2 linked regions of the Thermovibrio ammonificans HB-1 genome follow. The protein of the gene in region 1 interacts with the protein of each later gene in a pairwise test. Links are inferred from orthologs where the notes say so. Each region holds a gene or a part of one and is shown in the gene's direction. Other genes may lie near its edges. The genes, in order: rpe and eno.

The links.
Region 2: the proteins of rpe (region 1) and eno interact in binary tests that used the Escherichia coli proteins (3 or more experiments, as listed by UniProt). The link is inferred for Thermovibrio ammonificans HB-1 from one-to-one orthologs.

The regions. Positions count from the first base shown.
Region 1 is NC_014926.1:345,472-357,545, forward strand. What follows is about bases 8,435-11,229. They hold rpe (ribulose-phosphate 3-epimerase), read left to right. Parts: upstream 8,435-9,395; coding sequence 9,396-10,064; downstream 10,065-11,229. Other genes in these bases: THEAM_RS01980 (cytochrome c3 family protein), read left to right, coding at 8,435-9,300; THEAM_RS01990 (ribose-phosphate diphosphokinase), read left to right, coding at 10,066-11,016; THEAM_RS01995 (PulJ/GspJ family protein), read right to left, coding at 11,006-11,229. Also shown: THEAM_RS01935 (aldehyde ferredoxin oxidoreductase N-terminal domain-containing protein), read right to left, coding at 1-1,866; argC (N-acetyl-gamma-glutamyl-phosphate reductase), read right to left, coding at 1,937-2,986; rpsI (30S ribosomal protein S9), read right to left, coding at 2,958-3,368; rplM (50S ribosomal protein L13), read right to left, coding at 3,380-3,808; THEAM_RS01960 (hypothetical protein), read left to right, coding at 4,401-4,688; heat-inducible transcriptional repressor HrcA, read right to left, coding at 4,808-5,836; THEAM_RS01970 (gamma carbonic anhydrase family protein), read right to left, coding at 5,848-6,363; THEAM_RS09785 (hypothetical protein), read left to right, coding at 6,739-6,861; more of THEAM_RS01980, read left to right, coding at 6,976-8,434; more of THEAM_RS01995, read right to left, coding at 11,230-11,566; THEAM_RS02000 (type IV pilus modification PilV family protein), read right to left, coding at 11,544-11,870; THEAM_RS02005 (pyridoxine 5'-phosphate synthase), read left to right, coding at 11,900-12,074. UniProt on the Escherichia coli protein: Catalyzes the reversible epimerization of D-ribulose 5-phosphate to D-xylulose 5-phosphate.
Region 2 is NC_014926.1:534,180-542,790, reverse strand. Bases 2,472-5,471 are described here. They hold eno (phosphopyruvate hydratase), read left to right. Parts: upstream 2,472-3,326; coding sequence 3,327-4,616; downstream 4,617-5,471. Other genes in these bases: THEAM_RS02965 (hypothetical protein), read left to right, coding at 5,271-5,471; THEAM_RS02970 (C-GCAxxG-C-C family protein), read left to right, coding at 4,720-5,274; tsaE (tRNA (adenosine(37)-N6)-threonylcarbamoyltransferase complex ATPase subunit type 1 TsaE), read left to right, coding at 2,863-3,339; THEAM_RS02985 (ExbD/TolR family protein), read left to right, coding at 2,493-2,882; dapC (succinyldiaminopimelate transaminase), read left to right, coding at 2,472-2,496. Outside these bases: bcp (thioredoxin-dependent thiol peroxidase), read left to right, coding at 63-539; THEAM_RS02995 (TIGR04219 family outer membrane beta-barrel protein), read left to right, coding at 539-1,321; more of dapC, read left to right, coding at 1,333-2,471; more of THEAM_RS02965, read left to right, coding at 5,472-6,188; THEAM_RS02960 (toprim domain-containing protein), read left to right, coding at 6,197-6,571; rnr (ribonuclease R), read left to right, coding at 6,561-8,611. UniProt on the Escherichia coli protein: Catalyzes the reversible conversion of 2-phosphoglycerate (2-PG) into phosphoenolpyruvate (PEP). It is essential for the degradation of carbohydrates via glycolysis.

The DNA.
Region 1 (12,074 bases):
GAGGTCTACAACCCGCTCCGAGGGCGGGAACACCGGGTAGCAGTCCGCCTTGAGGGCGTAGTCGCAAAGCCTTGATAGAACGTTTTTGGCGTGTTCTGCAAGGTCTATCCTCTCGCCGTAAACAACCTCAAACAGCCTTTCGAGAACGGGCTTTGAGAGGCTTCGCTCAAGCTCACACTCACCCTCCAGCTCGCAGCTGCTCGGCCCTGCCGTAAGCCAACGCCTGTGGAACCTGCACCAGCCCACGTTGTCGTACCAGAACTCAGATATTGAGCTCTCCGCAATTTTCTCGGCCAGGGCCTCGGGCTCCGGGAATACCCCGAACTTGTAGTAGGTCCAGTACTTTCCCTGAACCGGCAGCGGAACGAAGTTCCCCACGGCCCAGTACATTGTGGGGTTTACCTCACCTTCCGTTCCGAGTGCAACTAAAACGGCGTAGTCCAGGGAGCTCTTCCCCTTGGGCAGCCTCTCGCCGTAGCGGCTATCTATGAAGGCTGCCGCCTTCCGTTTGCCCTTTCCCAGGAGTTTGTGGAGCTCCGCTTCGGGGTATGCCACTTTGTGGGCAAGCTCTACCAGAAGCTCTGCGTTCTTCTTCGATACCTCCTTGGGGCTTTTTTGAATCTCGTTCAGGTCGAGAACGGGCTTACCGCTTATACCCGCCTCTTCCGGCTTTAAAATCCCCCTTGCCACGAGCTCAAATATCCAGGCGGCCGCGCCGCCGAACTCTATGGCGTCGAACCCTAAGGCGTCTACCGTTCTGACTGCGCTGTCTGCCGCCTTCAGGTAAACGTTCCCTGCAAGGGGGCCGTTGGCGTTGTAAGGTTCGTAGTCGGTTTTCAGTCCGTTCCTGACCTTTTTGCAGGCGGCGGGGCACGGCTCGCCGCAGGTTGTCCAGCTCTTTGTCTCTATCGCCTCCTTGTTGAAGATTTCAAGGTACTCCTTCTCTATCACCTTGAAGAGCTTCACCCTCTCTTCCCGGGGTATGTAGGGCATCTGCCAGTTTAAAACCGGGGTCTTTTCCCTTTCGGCGTAGTAGTCTTCTCCGAAGGTTCCCCCGGTTTTGTGTTTCGGGTTGTAGCGGTACTTGGTCGTTTTCTCGGTTATCACCTGGAAGAGGGGCTTGGAGTAAACGGCCCCGAAGACTTTTTTCGTCTGGTCGGGGTTGGAGATAACCCTCTTCTCTTCCCTGTAGATTCCTCCGAAAATTACGGCCGCTATGTTGTGGGCTCTCAGGAGAACGCTGCCTCCTCCGCCCCTTGCGGCCCAGTCTTCGCTCCCCTCTACGGGAGTGCCGTTTCTGAGGGTCTGCGAAAAGATTGCCCCGTAGTCGGTTGTGAGGGATGCGGGCCCCACGCAGGCAACCCTGAATTCGCCCGCTATCCTGTTTTTGAACTTCTCCACTAAGTAGTCGGTGAAGCTGTAAACGCCGAAGCGCTCGGTCGTTCCCTTCCAGAGGGTTTGAAGCTCCTCTTCTAAAGGTTCTACGTAAACCTTTACGCTCCTTTCGAGCCCCTCTATAACCAGAACCGACGGCTTTTGGGCCTTTCCTATGAGTGTCACAAAGTCAACGCCGGTCCTCTGGAAGGTGTAGGCTGCCCCTCCCATGGTTGAGGGGTAGAGGGTTTTGTAGAGGGGAGACCTGAAGAAGAAGACGAGCCGGTGAGAGCCGGGAAGTATCGAGCCGGCAAAGGGGCCCTTGCCGAAAACAACTGCGTTATAAGGGGAGTAGGGGGCGTGCTTGTAGGTTTTCAGCTCCTCGTGGACTTTTAAGCCGTAGTCGAGAACGCCGAAAACGCCTTTCCCCTTTTCCCTTCTAAGGGTTGCCTTCCCCTCGAGGAGGTCTACGGTTAGGGTGGTAAACTCCATCTCCTGCCCTCTCTTTGAACTTAAGACCATTATAAAACAGCGAAAGAGCTGCCGAGGGCAGGCGGAGTTGCTATATCCACAGGCTGAAGAGCTTCAGTCCGGCCTCTTCCGGCAGGCCGAACATCAAGTTCATGTTTTGAACCGCTTGGGAGGACGCCCCTTTCCCCAGGTTATCTATTGCAGATACAACAACCGCAAGGCCGCTCTCTTTATCCTTTGTAACGTAGATGTCGCAGAAGTTGGTTCCGGCTACGTCGTGGGTTCTCGGCGGGGAGGTTCTGACCCTTACGAAGAACTCCCCCTTGTAGCGGTTTTCGTAAAGGTGCTGAAGCTCCTCTTTAGAGAGCTCCGTTTTAAAGTAGGCGGTTGTCAGAATCCCCCTGTTCATCGGAACAAGGTGGGGGGTAAACCTTACGCTCTTTAACCCCAGCTTCTCGGCAATCTCCGGTCCGTGTCTGTGGCCGTCTACCGAGTAGGCTCTGAAATCCTCGTTCACCTCGCAGAAGGTAAAAGTGACGCTCTCCTTCCTACCGGCTCCGCTCACCCCCGACTTACTGTCGACCACAACGGGGTGGTCTGTATCCACGGCTCCTGCCTCTACCGCCGGGTATAGGGCCAAGATGGCGCTTGTCGGGTAACACCCCGGGTTTGCAACGAGCCTGCTTCTCTTTATCTGCTCCCTGAAGAGCTCCGGAAGGCCGTAAACCGCCTCTTTGAAAAGCTCCCTTGCGCCGTGCTCAACTCCGTAAACCGACTCGTAAGTTTCAAAGGAGTTGAACCGGAAGTCTGCACTGAAGTCAATCACCTTAACCTTACTGCTTGCCTCCATAAGGGCCTTTACGGCCGGGAAAGAGGCCCTGTGGGGCAAACAGCAGAAGACAACGTCGCACAGCTCAACGGCCCTTTCCGGGTTGAACTCATCGAAGGAGAGCTCTTCAAAGGGGCTTCTAATCAGGTGGGGGAAAATCTCTTTAACCTGCTTTCCCCTGAACTGGCGGGAGGTTAAATAGGTAACGGTTGCGTTGGGGTGAATGGAGAGGAGGCGGAGAAGCTCCGCCCCTGTATATCCGGAAGCGCCGACAATACCGACCTTAACGCTTGGACCACTGGTACCTTGCACGAGCTCCCCTCTGACCGTACTTCTTCCTCTCTTTGATTCTTGCATCCCTTGTGAGGAATCCGGCCTTCTTGAGGGTCTGCCTCAGCTCCGGGTTGAAGGCGAGGAGAGCCTTGGCTATACCGTACTTAACCGCGTCTGCCTGCGCAGACTTACCGCCGCCCTTTACGGTGCAGAGAACGTTGAACCTTCCGTTTGTTCCGGTTACGTCAAAGGGCTGCTGCATTATCTTCAGGAGCGTGAGCCTGTTGAAGTACTCCTCTGCGGGTATCTCCTTCTTCTTGGATACCCTTACGAATATCTTCCCCTCTCCGTTGGGGATAAGCCAAACCCTTGCGATTGCAGTCTTCCTCTTGCCGGTACCGTAGTATCTTATTTCAGCCATTGTCTCCTCCGTTAAAGCTCAAGGGGTTTAGGGTTTTGTGCTCCGTGGGGGTGCTCAGAGCCTGCGTAAACTTTGAGCCTCTTCATCCTCCTGTCGCGGAGCTTGTTCTTGGGAAGCATGCCTTTAACGGCAAGCCTGATAACCTCTTCCGGCTTCTCTTTGAGCATGTCCTTGAGCTTGGTCTCCTTAAGGCCACCCGGGTAGAGGGTGTGCTTGTAGTAAATCTTCTTCTCCAGCTTCCTTCCGGTAACGTGGATTTTGTCGGCGTTGATTACAACTACGAAATCTCCACCGTCTACGTGGGGGGTGTAGGTGGGCTTGTGCTTGCCCATGAGGATTTTTGCGATTTCAGACGCGAGCCTACCGAGCGTTTTCCCGGTTGCGTCTACCAGGAACCACTCCCTCTGAACCTCTTCCTTCTTCTGCATGAAGGTCTTCATCCTGTGTTCCTCCGAAAATTGGCGTTTTTGTAAAACGCCGAAAATGTAGCGGGCAGCGGAAATTTACTAAAGGAGCAATCACTTGTCAACACCGCTCAAAGAGACTATATTTGCACTCTGCACGGAGGGGTGCCCGAGCCTGGCTGAAGGGGCACGATTGGAAATCGTGTGTACCCCTAAAAGGGGTACCGCGGGTTCGAATCCCGCCCCCTCCGCCATTTTAAATTAAAAATAAACGTTGTGGGGGAAAGGTCTAAGTTTATAGTCGGCAGTTGGATTCCCACCTTTGAGCTTTTCTGTTTTCAAGACTTTTCCTGAGTTCCTCTCCTCTGTTACAAAAAAGGATTTGGCGTTTGAATATTAGGTAGTTTTTAAGGGAGCTTGTTTTCTTTAAGGCCTGTGAAAACTTACATAGTGTTCATGTGTAAATTTCTGTTATAAGCTAACGGTTGGGGTTTTTAAATCAAGGATGATGGAGTCTCTTGAGCTTAAGGCATATCAGCTTGGAGCTATAGGGGTTCTGCTCGAGGGGTTAGGTGTTTTTCTTGGTTTAGTTGGGCTGTTGAGGTAACAGTTATATTTGGAGACGGCCGTGGATAAGGCTATAGATATCGATGCTGTTATTGAGAGGTACGTTAACGGGGGAGTCTATCCCGAAGACGACGAGGAGCTTCGGCGCGTAGTTGATATGCTACTCGATATAGGGATTCTGAAGTTCGGAGTGGACCCTGAAAAAAAGGAGGTTAGAGTTAAGGTTAACAGGGCCTCGTACTATCAAGATTATAAGCCTTCTCTTTTTGACAAGTTCAGTGCGCTATCGCTGGTTTTGGGTTTGAAGCTCTTTCACCCTTTTAAAAGCTTTAAAGCTTCCCAAAAGTAGTTCACCGGGCATATATTAATAGCAGCCGGGGTCTCTGCAACGCCCGGAGGGTGAACCCCGCCAGGCCCGGAAGGGAGCAACGGTAAGCCTGAAGGGCGTGTGCAGTAAGGCTCCGGCTCTTATTTTTTCTCTTCAAGCAGTTTCGACAGAGCCCGGGCTACGTTTTCCACCAGGGGAATAACACTTGTGTAGTCCATCCTCTTGGGGCCTATTATCCCTACGACTCCGCTGTTTTTAAAGCCTATCCTGAACTTGCTTATAACCAGGCTGAAGGGTTTTAACGGCTCTACTTCGGTTTCGGAGCCGAGAATTACCGATACCTCTTTTTTCTCCTCGAGGAAGTTCCTGAGTATCTCTAAGAAGAGGCTCTTCTCTTCAAGTATTTCAAGGACCTTCTTCATACGGGCTATGTCGTCGGCCACCATGTTTACTATGTTTGCGGTTCCCTGGATTTCCAGGTGGTTGACTTCGTTTAGCGTTTTCAGGATTTGGGTGTTGAGCTTGAACGAGAGCTCGGCTATCTCCTTTCGGAGGCCGTCTATTTCTTCTATCAGTTCCCTTTTTACTTCCCTGAGCGTTTTGCCCCGGAACTTTTGGGTTAGGGCTCTGCTGAGTTTTTGAAGCTCTCCTTCGGGGATTGAAGCTCGGATGACCTTGTGGAGGACGTAGTCGGGTTTGAAGTTGATAACTATTAAAACTTTCTCGGAAGCCACCTTCACCAGGGTTATCGATTCAACTGTTAGATTCTCTACCAAGTTGACGCCGAAGCCTACATAACCCGTAAAAGACTGCAGGTAGTCTAAGACTTTCAGGAGTATTTCGTCGCGGTCTTGGACTTTTTCGCTCTTTAAGTAGTCTATCAGCCTGTTTACAAGGATCTCTTCCTCTTCGCCGAGTGCGAGGAAGAGGCTATTTATGTAAATTTTGAGCCCTTTATCCGTGGGGACTCTGCCGGCAGATGTGTGGGGTTGGTAAAGGTACCCTTTATCCTCTAAGTCTGCCATTACGTTTCTGATAGTGGCAGGGCTAAAGGGGAGTTTGAAGGTTTTTTGAAGAGTTCGCGAGCCCACCGGCTCTCCTTCCCTTATGTAGAGCTCGGTAAGTTTTAAAAGTATATCCCTCTCTCTTTCGGTCAGTCTCTCTTCCAATGAGGCGCTCCTTACTTAAAGCTTTCAAGGTACTCGTTCTTATATTTAACGTATCTAAGGGCGTGCTCTTTAAGGCCTTTAATCTCCTCGGGTGTAAGCTCCCTCTTTACCGTTGCGGGAAAGCCCATTATGAGGCTGCCCGGAGGGAACTCTTTGCCGGGAGGGACAAGGCTCCCTGCGGCAACTATGGAGTTCTCTCCTATTACTGCGCCGTCGAGTATGATTGCCCCTATGCCTATAAGGCAGTTGTCTTTTACGGTGCACCCGTGGAGTTTAACTGCATGTCCTACGGTTACGTAGTCTCCGATTATTGTGGGGTGGGTTCTGTTTGTTACGTGGACTACAGTGCCGTCTTGAATGGACGTGCAGGCCCCTACCTTTATGAAGTTTACGTCTCCCCTGAGGATTGCTCCGAACCAGATGCTGCTGTCGTCGCCGATTTCAACGTCGCCTATGACGGTTGCGTTCTCGGCTATGAAAACTCTTTTGCCTATTTTCGGTTCTATTCCTTTGTAGGGCTTAATCAACTTTTACCTCCTTTTACCTATTTAGTGAGAAGTTTACAAAAGTGGTCTATCTATGAATTTTATTAATGCCTTTCCGTTGCAGTTGAGTTTTAATTATTGATGACGGAATTTCCGCTTTAATTTCATTTATGGCCTTTAAAAAAGCAAAAAAGTAAATAAAACTTAAAGGGAGGGGCCATGCGATTGCTTTTAAAACTTCTAACTGCTTCAATTTTTCTGGGGTATGCCGCCCAAGCACACCCGATTATCACCCTTAAGGATCAGTTCGGTAGGCCTGTTAGCGAAAGTCACCTGCCTATTGATATCAGGAGGAGCTGTGGTTCATGCCACGATGTCGATTTTATCGGCTCCTCTTTTCACTTTCAGCAGGGTAGGTTGGCGATTCTTTCTGACGAGGTTTACAAGCTTTACTACGAAAGGTTCGGCGATTCTCAGTTTACTAACGGCCTTCCGAAAGAGCTGAGCAAGCTCGACATGGGAATGTACGGAAAGCTCTGAGCGCCCGCTTACCGCCAGTTGGCGCCCGTTAAGTCTTCTAACCCTCAAACTGTTGATATGACTACCCCCGAGTACGATGCTGCCTGCGGCATGTGCCACCCTGGCGGCGGTCCTATGGAGAGGGACCGGGAGGGGAATTTCCTTCACGAGAAGTCCCTGTCGGAGATAGAGGCCGCCCTCAGTAACGGTGAGGTTCTCGGTGATTACACGGTTTGGAGTCCGAAGGAGAAGCGGTTCGTTCCTTTTGTCTGGACCATTTCCGCCGGAAACGAGACTGTAAATAACACCCTTGCTCCCAACTGTTTTATGTGCCATTCGAGCGTTATCGGCTCTCAGAACCCCTACGCTCCCTCTTCTACGTTTAATATGCCCCTGCTCTCTTACAGGTTGGCGACTTTTAAGCTGCGTTACTTTTCAGGTGCCGGAACTCTCTCTTCGGGAATTGCAACCCTGAACCCCGATAACACCTTTAACTACAACCTTGCCTTTGACGCCGATAACGCCACTGCCGGGTTACAGGTTGACGGTAGTTTTATAGTTCACTCCAACGATATGCACTGTAGTCAGTGTCACGGCGGCGGCTGGGACGACTTCGACGGTGACGGCAGGATAACCAAGCTGGATTTCCTCCTTCAGGTTAAGGACCTGCGCTACCTTCAGCCGGACGGTTTAAAGGAGGCTAAAGTTTGGTTCTTTAACGAGACCATTACCGACGGGAACTACGTCTCCTCTAAGGTAGACGGCTCTCTCATTCCGGTGCCCAGGAACGTTGACGTTCACAGGTGGGCAAGGTACGTAGGAGATGGCAACGTTAAAGGGTGTGTAGATTGCCACGCCCCTGTTAAGCACGACTATATAGGAACCGGTTACTTCCCCGATGTCCCCTCGCTCATTCCGTCCCACGATTTTGCAAAGGGTAACGCCGGTCCGGCGTTTACGGTAAGGTGGCACCAGCTTGCAGGTAGCGCTTCCTGCGAGAGTTGTCATGAGAACCCGGTTGGGCTTCACTCGAGAGCTTTCGGCCCGGCAGCAGCCGAGCACCTGGAGAAGGTAGCCTGCACAACTTGCCACATTCCTAAGAAGTACTTCTTTGAGGCTAAGCTGATGGACTGGACGTTACCTATGTTTGTGGTGTCCGGTGACAGTAACGGCTACACCTTCCTCGGCCTTACTAAGAACGTTTACGTGGGCGGCGACTCCGTTAACGGAACACCGGTTGACGTTGCCCTCTTCCCGATTAGGGACTTTTCAACGGGTGAGGTGGTTTGGAAGTTAAGTGCTGCCAATGCCATGGGGGTTCTGTTCTTTGCCGATAATTCGGAAGGGACCTTTAGGCCGGTGATTCCCCGTTACTTGGCTAAGGTTTTCGGCCTCAGTTACGACCTGCCGACCCGCTACATTATTGAGGAGGTGGACTCGAGCGGTAAACCGGTTAGGGTCGGTAGTTTCGGTCACCTGGTTCTGAAGGTGAAGAGCGGGGTTATATCCCAGGATTCAGACCTTGCTGCTGGCGGTTGGAGGCTTATTAACGCCCTCCCCAACTTTATAGACGTTGACCAGGACGGAGCCTTTACTCCCGGCGTTGATGTTCAGATAACCGACGATACCGGCCTTGACGGCTCTCCCGACGGAGTTCCCGAGGTTAACACCCAACGGGAGGTGAGCGCGGCCCTTTCTACGGTGAAAAAGGTTGTTTCCGGTGCCGTTGGGCGGGATGTGGAGGTGAAGCTCATTGCAACGGCTATTCCTTTCGGGGTTTCTCATAACGTAAGACCTGCTCCGGAGGCTTTGAGGTGTGACGACTGCCACGGCGGTAGGGAGAGTGAGCTTCAAGGGGCCGTTTTCACGAGGAAGGTAAACCTCTACTTCCCGTTTGACCCTGCGGTTGAGAACTCTACCGCTTTCGTGCCGAAGGTTCAGCGGACGCTTACCGAGTATGCCTTTGCAGATTGGACCAGGAGAGAGATTGAGTCTATGGGCTTTCCTGCTGCCATCCTCGACTACTCTACGGTTAAGGTAGAGGTAGACGGTGAAGTTATTGCCACCCGTGCTCAAACCGAGGAAGCCGCTTCTGCTTTAGGGGTTTCGGCCGGTGATTTAATAGCCGCGGTTGCGGTTGCTCCCTCCGATAACCCGTTTAAGGTGCTCTTTGAGATTAAGGAGCCTCTATCCGATTACGGTGTTAAGGTGGTTAACGGCACGGTTACTTCGAAGGTTGTTAGCGGTAACCGTCTTGAGGTTCAGGTTGCTCCCGCTTCCGGTAGAAGTGTTGTGGTTGGTCTTGTTAAGGAGGTGGCCGGTTCCGGCTCCTCGGCAGGGGTTAGCTCCGGAGGTGGGGGGTGCTCTTTCTCCCCGTCTGGGCCGGCAGGTCTCCTCTCCTACCTCCCGGCGGCTGTTGCCCTTGCCCTACTCAGGAGGAGACGCCGTTTAAGCGGCTAACCACTCCCTCTTCGATTTCTCTTCTTTAAGGGGGCTCTTGCCCCCTTTTTTTATTTGTAGGGCGCTGGTAGAATTTGGCTTCACCGGAGGTTGAGATGGTGCCGATGCTTGCTCCTTCCATACTGTCTGCGGATTTTGCCCGCCTGGCCCAGGAGGTTTCGGCCGTAGAGAGGGCCGGAGCAGACCTCCTGCACGTTGATGTTATGGACGGCCGTTTTGTCCCCAATATCACCGTTGGTATTCCCGTTGTTGAGTCTCTGAGGCAGGTAACGGAGCTTCCTTTAGACGTTCACCTGATGATTGTTGAGCCCGAGCGGTATATTCCTGCCTTTGTAAAGGCCGGGGCCGACTGGGTGTCGTTTCACTTTGAGGCGGCCGTTCACCACCACCGTATAGTTGAGCAGATAAAGGAGCTGGGAGCCAAGGCGGGGATTGTTATAAACCCTTCTACTCCCGTTGACTTCCTGGTGGAGATACTGCCCTTTCTCGATTTTGTTCTGGTTATGTCGGTTAACCCGGGCTTTGGCGGGCAGAAGTTTATACCCACTTCCCTTGGGAAGATTCGCAGGTTAAGGGAGCTGGCAGTTGAGCTGAACCCTTCGCTTGTTATTGAGGTTGACGGAGGGGTGAAGCTATCGAACGTGGAAGATGTTTTGAAAGCGGGTGCCGACGTTGTTGTGGCCGGCTCGGCCGTGTTTAAGGGAAACCCGGCAGAGAACGTTGCAGCCTTTAAAGAGAAGTTAAACCGATTTGGGGAGAGGTGATATGAAGCAGGTTAAGCTGATGACCGGAACCGCCAATCCCGAGCTTGCAAGGAAGGTGGCCGCAAACTTGGGAGTTCCGCTTGCAGACGTTACTGTTGGCCGTTTCAGCGACGGAGAGATTCAAGTGGTTGTCAACGAAAGCGTAAGGGACTGTGATGTCTTTATCGTTCAGTCCCTGTGCAGGCCGGCAAACGACAACATAATGGAGCTTCTCCTCCTTGCAGACGCCCTTAAGAGGGCTTCTGCCGGACGGATTACCGCCGTTATTCCCTACTACGCTTACGGCCGTCAGGACAGGAAGGTTAATCCGAGGGACCCCATTAGTGCCAAGGTTCTTGCCGATATAATTACCACCGCCGGCGTTAACCACGTTGTTGTTGTAGACCTTCACGCTAAGCAGGTTGAGGGCTTCTTCGACATCCCGGTTGACCACCTGGAGGCCCGTCCGGTTCTGACCGACTACTTCCTAAGGATGGGAATGGGGGGCGAGGATACCGTTGTGGTTTCCCCGGATATCGGCGGCGTTGCAAGGGCCAGGAACTTTGCAAAGGTTCTGGGCTCTCCGATAGCGATAATAGACAAGAGGCGTCCGCGTCCGAACGTTTCAGAGGTTATGAACATTATCGGAGAGGTGAAGGGGAAGCGGGCCATCATCATAGACGACATCATAGACACTGCGGGAACTATAGTAAACGCATCGAGGGCCATTAAGGAAGCCGGAGCTGTTGAGGTTTATACGGCCTGCACTCACCCTGTATTCTCCGGGCCGGCTGTTGAGAGGCTCTCAACGGCCGTTAAGGAGGGGGTTATTAAGGAGGTTGTTGTTACCGATACTATTCCCCTTCAGCAGGAGTTCGAGGGCGTTAAGGTGCTTTCGATATCTGCAATGCTTGCAGAGGCCATCAGGCGTATCCACTACGGGGATTCAATCAGTCAGATGTTCAGGTTCTGAGCTTGAAGGTGAGGGGAAGCTCCCCCTCGCCTTTTATCTTTAGAATTAGCTTGATTAACCCTCCTCTTGCAACGTTAACCTCTTTCCAGCCGTCTGTAGAGGGTGCCAGTAGGTCGATTGAAGAGACCTTCCCGCTTATGAATGAATCCTTCCAGGGCGTTGCCGTAAGTGCGTTTATCGGCCTTTCACTCCTTACGAGGAAAAGGGGTTTTTCCTCCTTTTTTAGAATCCAGAGCTTCACCTGGCAGACTCCCTTGAAGAAGTAGCAGTTCTCGGTGTAGTAGGTTATCTGGGTCACGTTGCCGTCCAGGTCTCTGCGGGCCGTTAGCGGTCCGTATGCTCCGTTGACCGACTCTAAATCTTTCAACAGCAGGTAAAAGAGGGGAGTTATCGTGTTTGAAGCCTTTGAGGTTTCAACGGCCGCTTTCCCTCCCCTTTCCACGAAGTTGAAAAACTGGTAGGCCACCGTGAGAACTATACCGGCAAGGGCAACCGCTATCAGGAGCTCAAGGAGCGTAAAGCCACCCTTAGCGGGCTTCGTAGACCTCAACCAGCTTCCCCCAGTTAGGTGTTCTGGCCTCTACTCTCACAACCCTTATGCCCATAATCTCCTGGAAGTCCTGTTTCAGCTCTACTGTGCAACCGAGGACCTCTACCTTTTTGTTCTGGCAAGAGCGGTTCAGGTAAACGGCCTCGTTTATGCAGTTGTGGGCGGCAACGGCGGATACTGCCGTTTTAAACTGCTGGTCTGCCGTTGAAACTGCCGAAGTTGTTAGTAGAATAAAAGCACCGAAGGCCATACCCACTATGGCTGTGGCTATCAGAACCTCGAGTAGCGTGAAGCCGTACCTCATGAAACCGATTATAACGCCGGGAGGTAGCAGTGGGAAGGAGAATCAGACTCGGAGTTAACATAGACCACGTTGCCACCGTAAGGAACGCAAGGAGGACTTTTGAACCCGACCCTGTTCACGCCGCCGTTATTGCCGACCTTGCAGGGGCCGACCAGATAACCCTTCACGTAAGGGAGGACCGCAGGCACGTTAACGAGAGGGACC
Region 2 (8,611 bases), 180 kb from region 1 along the record:
GCAAGCCCTACTGTTTTATAATGGAAACCGCTCTCTAACAAAGGAAATTTCGGAGGAGAAAGGTGCTGGAACCGGGAACAGAAGCGCCGGATTTCTGCCTACCCAGCGATTCAGGCACACAGGTGTGCCTTAAAGAGCTCAGAGGGAAGTGGGTTGTTCTATACTTTTACCCCAAAGACAACACCCCAGGCTGCACAAAAGAGGCCGAAAGCTTCACCCAGTTGCTGCCGGAATTTGAAAAGGAGGGAGCGGTTGTTCTGGGCGTCAGCCCCGACTCTGTAGAGAGCCACAAAAAGTTCAAGGAGAAAAAGGGGCTTAAGGTTACCCTCTTAAGCGACCCGGAGAAGGAAGTGATATCGGCCTACGGAGCGTGGCAGAAGAAAAAGATGTACGGCAGGGAGTTTATGGGGGTTGTAAGGAGCACCTACCTGATAGACCCGGAAGGGAAAGTTGCCCACGTGTGGAAAAAGGTAAGAGTGAAAGACCACGCCGAGTCGGTTCTTAAAAAACTGAAAGAACTTAAAGAGAGGGAGGAGTGATGAGAAAACTGCTGGTACTCACGGCACTTCTGGCCGTTCCCGCAGCGGCAAACGCAATAGAGATATCTGCGGGAGTCGGCGCCTGGCGCGAAAACCCCAGCGGTTGGGTTGAGTACGTAGACACAAACACCTACGGCACCACAAAGACCAAAGTAGACGTAGACAGCGACCTTAATCTGAGCACGAAGACAAGAGGAGAGGGGTGGTTTAAAATCTCCGGCATCCCGCTACTGCCAGACATAAAGGTGAGCTACACACAGATGAAGTTCTCCGGCAGCGGAATCGTTAACTCATCGTTTACCTTCGGAAAAATCACAGTTCCCACAAAGTCTTACGTTGAGTCTAAGCTCCGGGCAAACCAGGTGGACGCTACCTTAACCTACGGAGTGCCCTTCCTGAGCACGGTTACCGCCGGAAAGGTTAAGGCAAACTTTGGTCTCAACCTGAAAATCATAGACGGCTACATCAAGGTGAGGTATACAAACCCTACAGCCGGAACGGGAGAGGACTCAAAGTCTAAAACCATTCCCGTCCCGATGCTCCACCTGGACGGCGAAATCAGGCCGATAGACCTCATCGGAGTGTCTGCAAGCGGCAACTGGATAGGTTACAGCGGTAACCAGTTCTACGAGTACACCCTTGAGGCAAAGGTTTACCCGATACCCCACGGATTTGTGGGTGTAGGCTACAGGTATCAGCGCTTGAAAATAGACGATATCGGAGGCGTCTCCTCCGACCTCAAGGTTAAGGGTGCCTTTGCCGAAGCCGGATTCTACTTCTAAAGAGGAGGCCTATGAACCGGGCGATAAGGGAGCTTAAAAGCTACCCGATGGACAGGCTCAACAGGGCCAAAGAGGAGATAAAGAGAAAGGGACTTAAGCTGTTCGACTTCGGAACCGGAGACCCAAAGGAGCCCACTCCTTCCTTTATCAGAGAGGCCCTCATAAGGGCCGTTCCCGAGGTGAGCCAGTACCCGACGGTTAAGGGAAGGAAGGAGCTTCGGGAGGCGGCAGCCGGCTGGGTAAAAAGGCGCTTCGGGGTTGAGCTCAACCCCGAAGCGGAGGTGATTCCAACGGCCGGCTCAAAAGAGGCGATATTCCACCTACCCCTCGTTTTTATAGAGGCCGAAAGCGACAAGCGGAAAGTTGTGTTCGGGACTCCGGCCTACCCGGTTTACCTGCGGGGGACTCTGTTTGCAGGCGGGGAGCCCCACCCGGTTGAGTTAAAGTTCGAGGAGAACTTCCTGCTGAGGCTCGACAAGCTCCCCCGCTCGCTCCTTGAGGAGACGCGGATAGTCTGGATTAACTACCCCCACAATCCCACGGGGGCATCGGCACCGTTAAGCTACTTTGAAGAGGTTTACGGCATATGCCGTGAGCACGGGATAATACTGTGCTCGGACGAGTGCTACGTAGACATTTACTTTACCGAGCCCCCTCCGTCGGTGCTCCAGGTGGGGAAGGAGGGGGTTCTGGCGTTCCACTCCCTCTCCAAGAGAAGCGGGATGACCGGCTACCGCTCCGGGTTCGTCGCGGGAGACGGGAAGCTCGTTCAGGAGTACCTGAAGTACCGCTCCTCCTTCGGGGTGGCCTCTCAGGACTTCGTTCAGGCGGCGGCAACAGCGGCCTGGAGCGACGACGGTCACGTTGAGGAGAGGAGGAGGATATTCAAGGAGAAAGCCAAAGTTTTCTCCGAGTTCTTCAAAGAGATAGGCTTAGAGTTTTTACCGGCCGAAGCAACCTTCTACCTGTGGGTTAAAACCCCCAAAGGGGTTTCGGGGGAGAAGTACGCACTCCACCTGCTTAAGTACGGCATAGTGGTATCTCCGGGTGAGTTCTTCGGCAGGGGCGGAGAAGGGTTCTTCAGGATAGCCCTCGTTCCCACTCTTTCGGAGTGTAAAGAGGCCGTAGAGGTGTGGCGCAGAGCACACGCAGAGTTTGAGAGGGTGAGACGTTGAGAATAAGGGAGAAGAGGAAACCCCTCATAGCCGACATCAACCTCTCTCCGATACTGGACCTCTCGCTGATGTTGATTATTTTCCTTGCGGTTACCACCGAGTTTATCTCGGGCGGCGAGATAAAGGTCCAGGTTCCAAAAGGGGGCGCCGCAATAGAGGCAACCGGAGAGGTTGTAAAAGTGGTTATGGACAAGGAGGGGAGAATCTACTACAAGGGAAAGGTGTTTAAAGACCCCCTGCAGCTCGCCCGGGCCCTCCCGAAGGGCAGGGAGGTGTTCATAAAGGCCGACAGGGAAACGCCCTACCAGTTCGTATTCACGCTCCTTGACACTCTGAGAAAAGCCGGTTTCAGGAAGGTGGCACTCGTTGGACAGAGAGTTAAGTAAGTGCAGCTTCAAGGTAAGGGGAGCAGAGGAGACGAAAAAGCTGGGGGAGCTCTTTGCGAAGCTCCTACCTAAAGGTGCCGTAGTGGTTCTGAGGGGGGAGCTCGGCTGCGGAAAGACAACTTTCGTTAAGGGGGTGGCAAGGGCCCTGGGCATAGAAGAAGACGAGGTAACCTCCCCCACTTTCACAATTGTCAACGAGTTTGAGAAGCTGGTTCACGGCGACCTCTACAGGGTTTCGGACCCCGAGGAGCTCCTATTTGCAGGAGCCGACCAGTTCCTTGAGGACGAGAGGTTGAAGCTATTTGAGTGGGGAGACCCGATTGAGTCGCTGACGGAGGTGACTGCAGCGGTTGAGTGCCGCGGCAGCGGAGATTCAAGGCAATTCACCATATACGACTTTACAGGTAAAATCTGCCCCAAACTTAAACGGCTTTGGGAGGAGCTATGTCGAGAATAGTAGATGTAAGGGCAAGGGAGATTCTTGACTCAAGGGGAAATCCGACCGTAGAGGTAGAGGTTACACTCGAGAGCGGAGTTAAGGCAAGGGCCGCCGTTCCGAGCGGAGCTTCAACCGGCGAGAAGGAGGCCCTTGAGCTGAGGGACAAAGACCCCAAGCGCTACATGGGTAAGGGCGTTTTAAAGGCCGTAAAGAACGTTAACGAGGTTATAGCCCCCGAGCTCATCGGTGTTGAGTCTACCGACCAGGTGAACATAGACAGGCTGATGATTGAGCTCGACGGCACACCCAACAAGAGCAAGCTGGGCGCCAACGCAATCCTCGGCGTCTCCATGGCGGTGTGCAGGGCTTCTGCAATGGAGCTCGACCTGCCGCTCTTCAGGTACATAGGGGGAAGCAACGCCAAAGAGCTTCCCGTCCCCATGATGAACATCCTCAACGGCGGCGTCCACGCCGACAACAACGTTGACCTTCAGGAGTTCATGATTATGCCCGTGGGCGGCGGCTGCTACAGGGAGGCCCTGAGGATAGGTGTAGAGGTTTACCACACCTTAAAGAAGGTTCTCAAGCGTATGGGTCACTCCACAAACGTAGGTGACGAAGGCGGGTTCGCCCCCAACCTCTCCTCCAACGAGGAGGCGGTTCAGGTAATACTCAGGGCCATAGAGGAGGCCGGCTACACACCCGGAGAGGACGTTCTCCTGGCAATAGACGCAGCCTCTTCCGAGTTTTACAAGGGTGAGGGCATCTACGAGCTTGCCGGCGAGGGCAAGCGCCTCTCAAGAGAGGAGCTCGTAGACTTCTACAGGAAGCTGGTAGAGAAGTACCCGATAATCTCCATAGAGGACGGAATGGCCGAAGACGACTACGAGGGGTGGAAGCTCCTCACTGCGGCCCTGGGAGATAAAGTTCAGCTCGTAGGAGACGACGTTTTCTGTACCAACACCGAGCTCCTCAGGATAGGCATAAAGGAGGGCTTTGCAAACTCCATACTCATAAAGCTCAACCAGATAGGAACGGTAACAGAAACCCTTGACGCAATAGAGATGGCAAAGAGGGCAAACTACACCGCTGTTGTCTCCCACCGCTCCGGAGAGACCGAAGACCCCTTCATAGCCGACCTTGCAGTGGCCGTAAACAGCGGCCAGATAAAGACCGGTGCCCCCGCCCGCAGCGAGAGGAACGCAAAGTACAACCAGCTCCTCAGAATCGAGGAGACCTTAGGCCCTGCAGCCCTCTTCAGGGGCGTTGACGTCTTCTACAACCTGGAGTTCTAACCTCGGGCCCCTTCGGGGGCCTTACACGATTCTAATATTGCAATTTTCAGACTCCAGTCTAAATTTCCCCTCCAAACCGAAAACCCCCCTCAGGAGGTACGGATTGGAGCTCTCTAAGGTAATGGAGAACGTTTACTTCATAAGGCAGACCGTAGGGGAGCTCGGCTGCCAGAAGGCAGAGCCCGAGAAGGTGGCAGAGCTCGCCTACAACTACTACTGGGACTACAACTGCGAGTACGGCGTTATAACCGCCTTTAACGAAGCCGCCGGCTACCCCCTTACATACCAGCAGGTAAGGGAGGTATCCAAAGGACTGCCCCACAGGTGGAACGCCGTGTGCGGCGCAGTTACCGGAGCCTTCTTCGTTCTTGCAACCACTCTGCCGGAAGAGGAGCTGGAAAGGGGAGTAAAGGAACTGATAGCCTTCCACAACGAAACACCCCTGCCCCTGTTTAAAGGTAGGAGAGTTCCCGAGCTTCCGAAAGTTGCCGTAGGCTCGGTTCTATGCAGGGACTCCATAGTAAACTGGTGCAGGGCAACCGGGATAAACCCCAGGAGCCTCGAAAGGGCCGAAAGGTGTGCGGCCATAACGGCAGACGTGGCCGGGAAGTGTGCAGAGCTCGTCAGCTCCCTTGCAGGCCAGCTGATTAGGGAATGAACTTCACAGAGCTTTACTTTGTAATAGTAGGGGCAATAGGCTTCGGCTACGCAGCAGCGTCGCTCCTTGTAGAGACCCAGCTTGTAAACTGGCTGGGTCTTAAAACTGTAAAGCTCGCCAAGTTCGGCCTCCACCCGCTACTCACAAACGTGCCGGTTCTCTACCTTGTAACGCCGAGGGCGGCACACCTCCACGCGAGCAAACTCCTCAAAGAGGGCAAGATAAAGCCCGCCGACCTCTACCTTGCGATTCTGGCCTCTAACCTGCCCATGCGTCTGATGTTTCTCTACCGCTACTACCTGCCGGTTCTGCTCCCCCTGATAGGGGTTATAGCAGTTTACTACGCCCTGCTGCGGCTGGCCTTCGACGTTATCGTATTCCTGGCAGTTACTGCTATAGGCAGGGTAAGGTACAGGGGGCAGAAGGTAGAGCTCCCCCAGAGCAGCGTTAAGGTGACCTTTTCAAAGGAGGTTCTGAAGGAGGGACTTCTTAAGGGCTTGAAGGAGGCCGCCCTGTTCACGGTGAAGTTTACCCCCATGTTCCTTTTGGTCGTTTTCCTGATAAAGGCGGGGGCCATGAAGTGGTTGACTCAGAAGCTTCAGCCCTTCCTGGGTGGCGTAGGCTTCAACTCACTGGAAATCACCTACATAACAACGGCGGCAATCAGCCCGCCGGTTGCATACGGGCTCATAAAGGTAATGGTTAAGGAGGGGATACCGATTCCCCATATACTGGCAACAATGGCGGTAGGCAACGCGATGTTTTCGCTCCTGAGGAGTTGGTGGGCCTACCTGCTTCCCTACTATGTGGGCCTCTACCCGCTGAGGATTACCGCCGCGCTGCTGGCCCTGCAGGCCGGACTGCCGATAATTTACAATTTCACCGTAGGCCTCCTCCTGATGAAACTCTTTTAAGGTGTAGGATGGACAGGGAAGAGTTAAGGAGGCTCCTATCGGACCTGAGGAGCTTCACAGCCGAGAACCCCGACTGGGCGGTGGTGGTAGAGGGGAAGCGGGACCAGCACGCCCTTGAGATACTCGGGGTAGACAACGTTTACGCCCTGAAGGGGAAGCCCTTCCACGACGCAGCACAGGAGCTGTCGGAGCTGTTTAAGGGAGCCGTAATCCTCACCGACCTGGACAGGCAGGGGGAGGAAATCTTCAAGAAGCTCCAGAAGGTGCTGCCCAGCTACGGCCTTAAGGTTGATTCTTCATTTAGAGAGAGGCTGGGAGTTAGCGGCGTTAAGTTTGTAGAGAAAATACCACAGGAGATTAAGAGGAGGAGAGATGGACGCTAACATCGAAAAGGAGTTTGAGAGGGAGAAAGCTCTGGAGGAGGGAATATTCAAAGCCCTCCACCACTTTAATAAACCCCTTAAAGCGAGGGAGATAGCGAAGTTCCTCGGCATACCTCCGGAAGAGAGGGAAGGGCTGAGGGCGAAGCTGAAAGAGCTCGCAAGGAGCGGGAAGCTCGTGAAGCTCCGGGGCGGCAAGTTCGCCCTGCCCGAGAAGATGGGGCTCGTTGTAGGGAAGCTCTGCGTTTACAGGGAAGGCTTCGGGTTTGTGGACCCGATAGACGGCGGTAAGGGAGTGTTCGTCCCCGGAAGGAGCATGGCCGGGGCGATGAACGGCGACATAGTTGCCGTAGAGATAGTGAAAGAAGGGAGAGAGGGCCGCAGGGAAGGGAAGATTGTTTCGGTAATAGAGAGGGCCGTTAAGAAAGTTGTAGGAAGGGTAGAAAAGCACAAAGGGCAGTGCTTTGTAGTTCCGGAAGACAAGAGAATCAGGTACGACGTAATCCTCACCCACGGCGACTGTAAAAACGTGGAGAACGGCGATTACGTGGTGGTTGAGATAGTCTCCTACCCTTCGGAGACCAGGGGACCGGTGGGCAAGGTCGTTGAGAACCTCGGGAAAACCGGTCCCAAGCTGGACATAGAGCTGATTATAAGGAAGTACGACCTGCCTACAGAGTTCCCGCCGGAAGTCCTTGAAGAGGCCGAGCAGATACCCCTTGAAGTTTCGGAGGAGGAAGTAAAGGGCAGGGTAGACCTGCGACAGCAGCTCTGCTTCACCATAGACGGCGAAAACGCAAGGGACTTTGACGACGCAGTCGCCATAGAGAAGCTGCCCAACGGCAACTACAGGCTCTTTGTTCACATAGCCGACGTTTCCCACTACGTTAAGCCGGGCAGTGCCCTCGACAGGGAGGCCTACAGGAGGGGAACCAGCGTTTACTTCCCCGACAGGTGCATCCCGATGCTCCCCGAGAGGCTCTCAAACGGCATCTGCTCCCTGAACCCCAACGTAGACAGGCTCACCTTCACCTGCGAGATGGAGATTAACAAGAAGGGAATGGTTGTAGACTACAAAATCTACGAGAGCATAATCCACAGTAAGGCCCGGCTCACCTACACGATAGCCCAGAGAATCCTCGACGGCGACAGGGAGGCCATTGAGCAGTTTCCCCACGTTGTAGAGTCCCTGAAGACGATGCTGGAGCTTGCCAAAATCCTCAACAAAAAGCGCTACAAGAGGGGCTCCTTGGACTTCGACCTACCCGAGCCGGTGGTTGTGCTCAACGCAGAAGGGGAGCCAGTTGATATCTACAAGGCCGAGAGGCTGTGGAGCCACCGGATTATAGAGGAGTTCATGATAGCCGCAAATGAAACGGTTGCAGAGTATATGTTCTGGACCGACTACCCGAGCATCTACAGGGTTCACGAATCCCCCGACAGGGAGAAGCTCCAGGAGTTCCTGAACTTTGTAAGGTCTTTGGGAATCAGGGTGCCGGCCGTTAAGAACGATATACAGCCGAAGCTCCTGCAGAAGATACTGGAGCAGGTGGAGGGTAAACCGGAGGAGAAGTTGGTCAACTACCTGATGCTCCGGACTATGGCCCGTGCAAAGTACTCCCCCGACAACATAGGCCACTTCGGCCTTGCCTCTACCTACTACACCCACTTTACCTCCCCCATCAGGAGATACGCAGACCTGCAGCTCCACAGGCTCGTAAAGATGGCCCTGAAGGGGATGTTTAAGCCCGAGAGCATTCCCGCCTGGGAGGAGAAGCTGGAGGTTATCTGTAAACACGTTACAGAGCGCTCAATCCTTGCAGACGAGGCGGAAAGGGACGTTGTAGAGCTGAAGAAGCTCCAGTTTGCAGCAAACCACATAGGGGAGGTATTCGAGGCCATTGTTACCGGCGTAACCGAGCAGGGGCTCTTTGTGGAGACCATAGAGCAGGTAATCCCCGGCTTTGTGCACGTTACAAACCTTAAAAACGACTACTACATCTGCGTTCCCAAGCAGTACTGTCTGGTAGGTGAAAAGAGCGG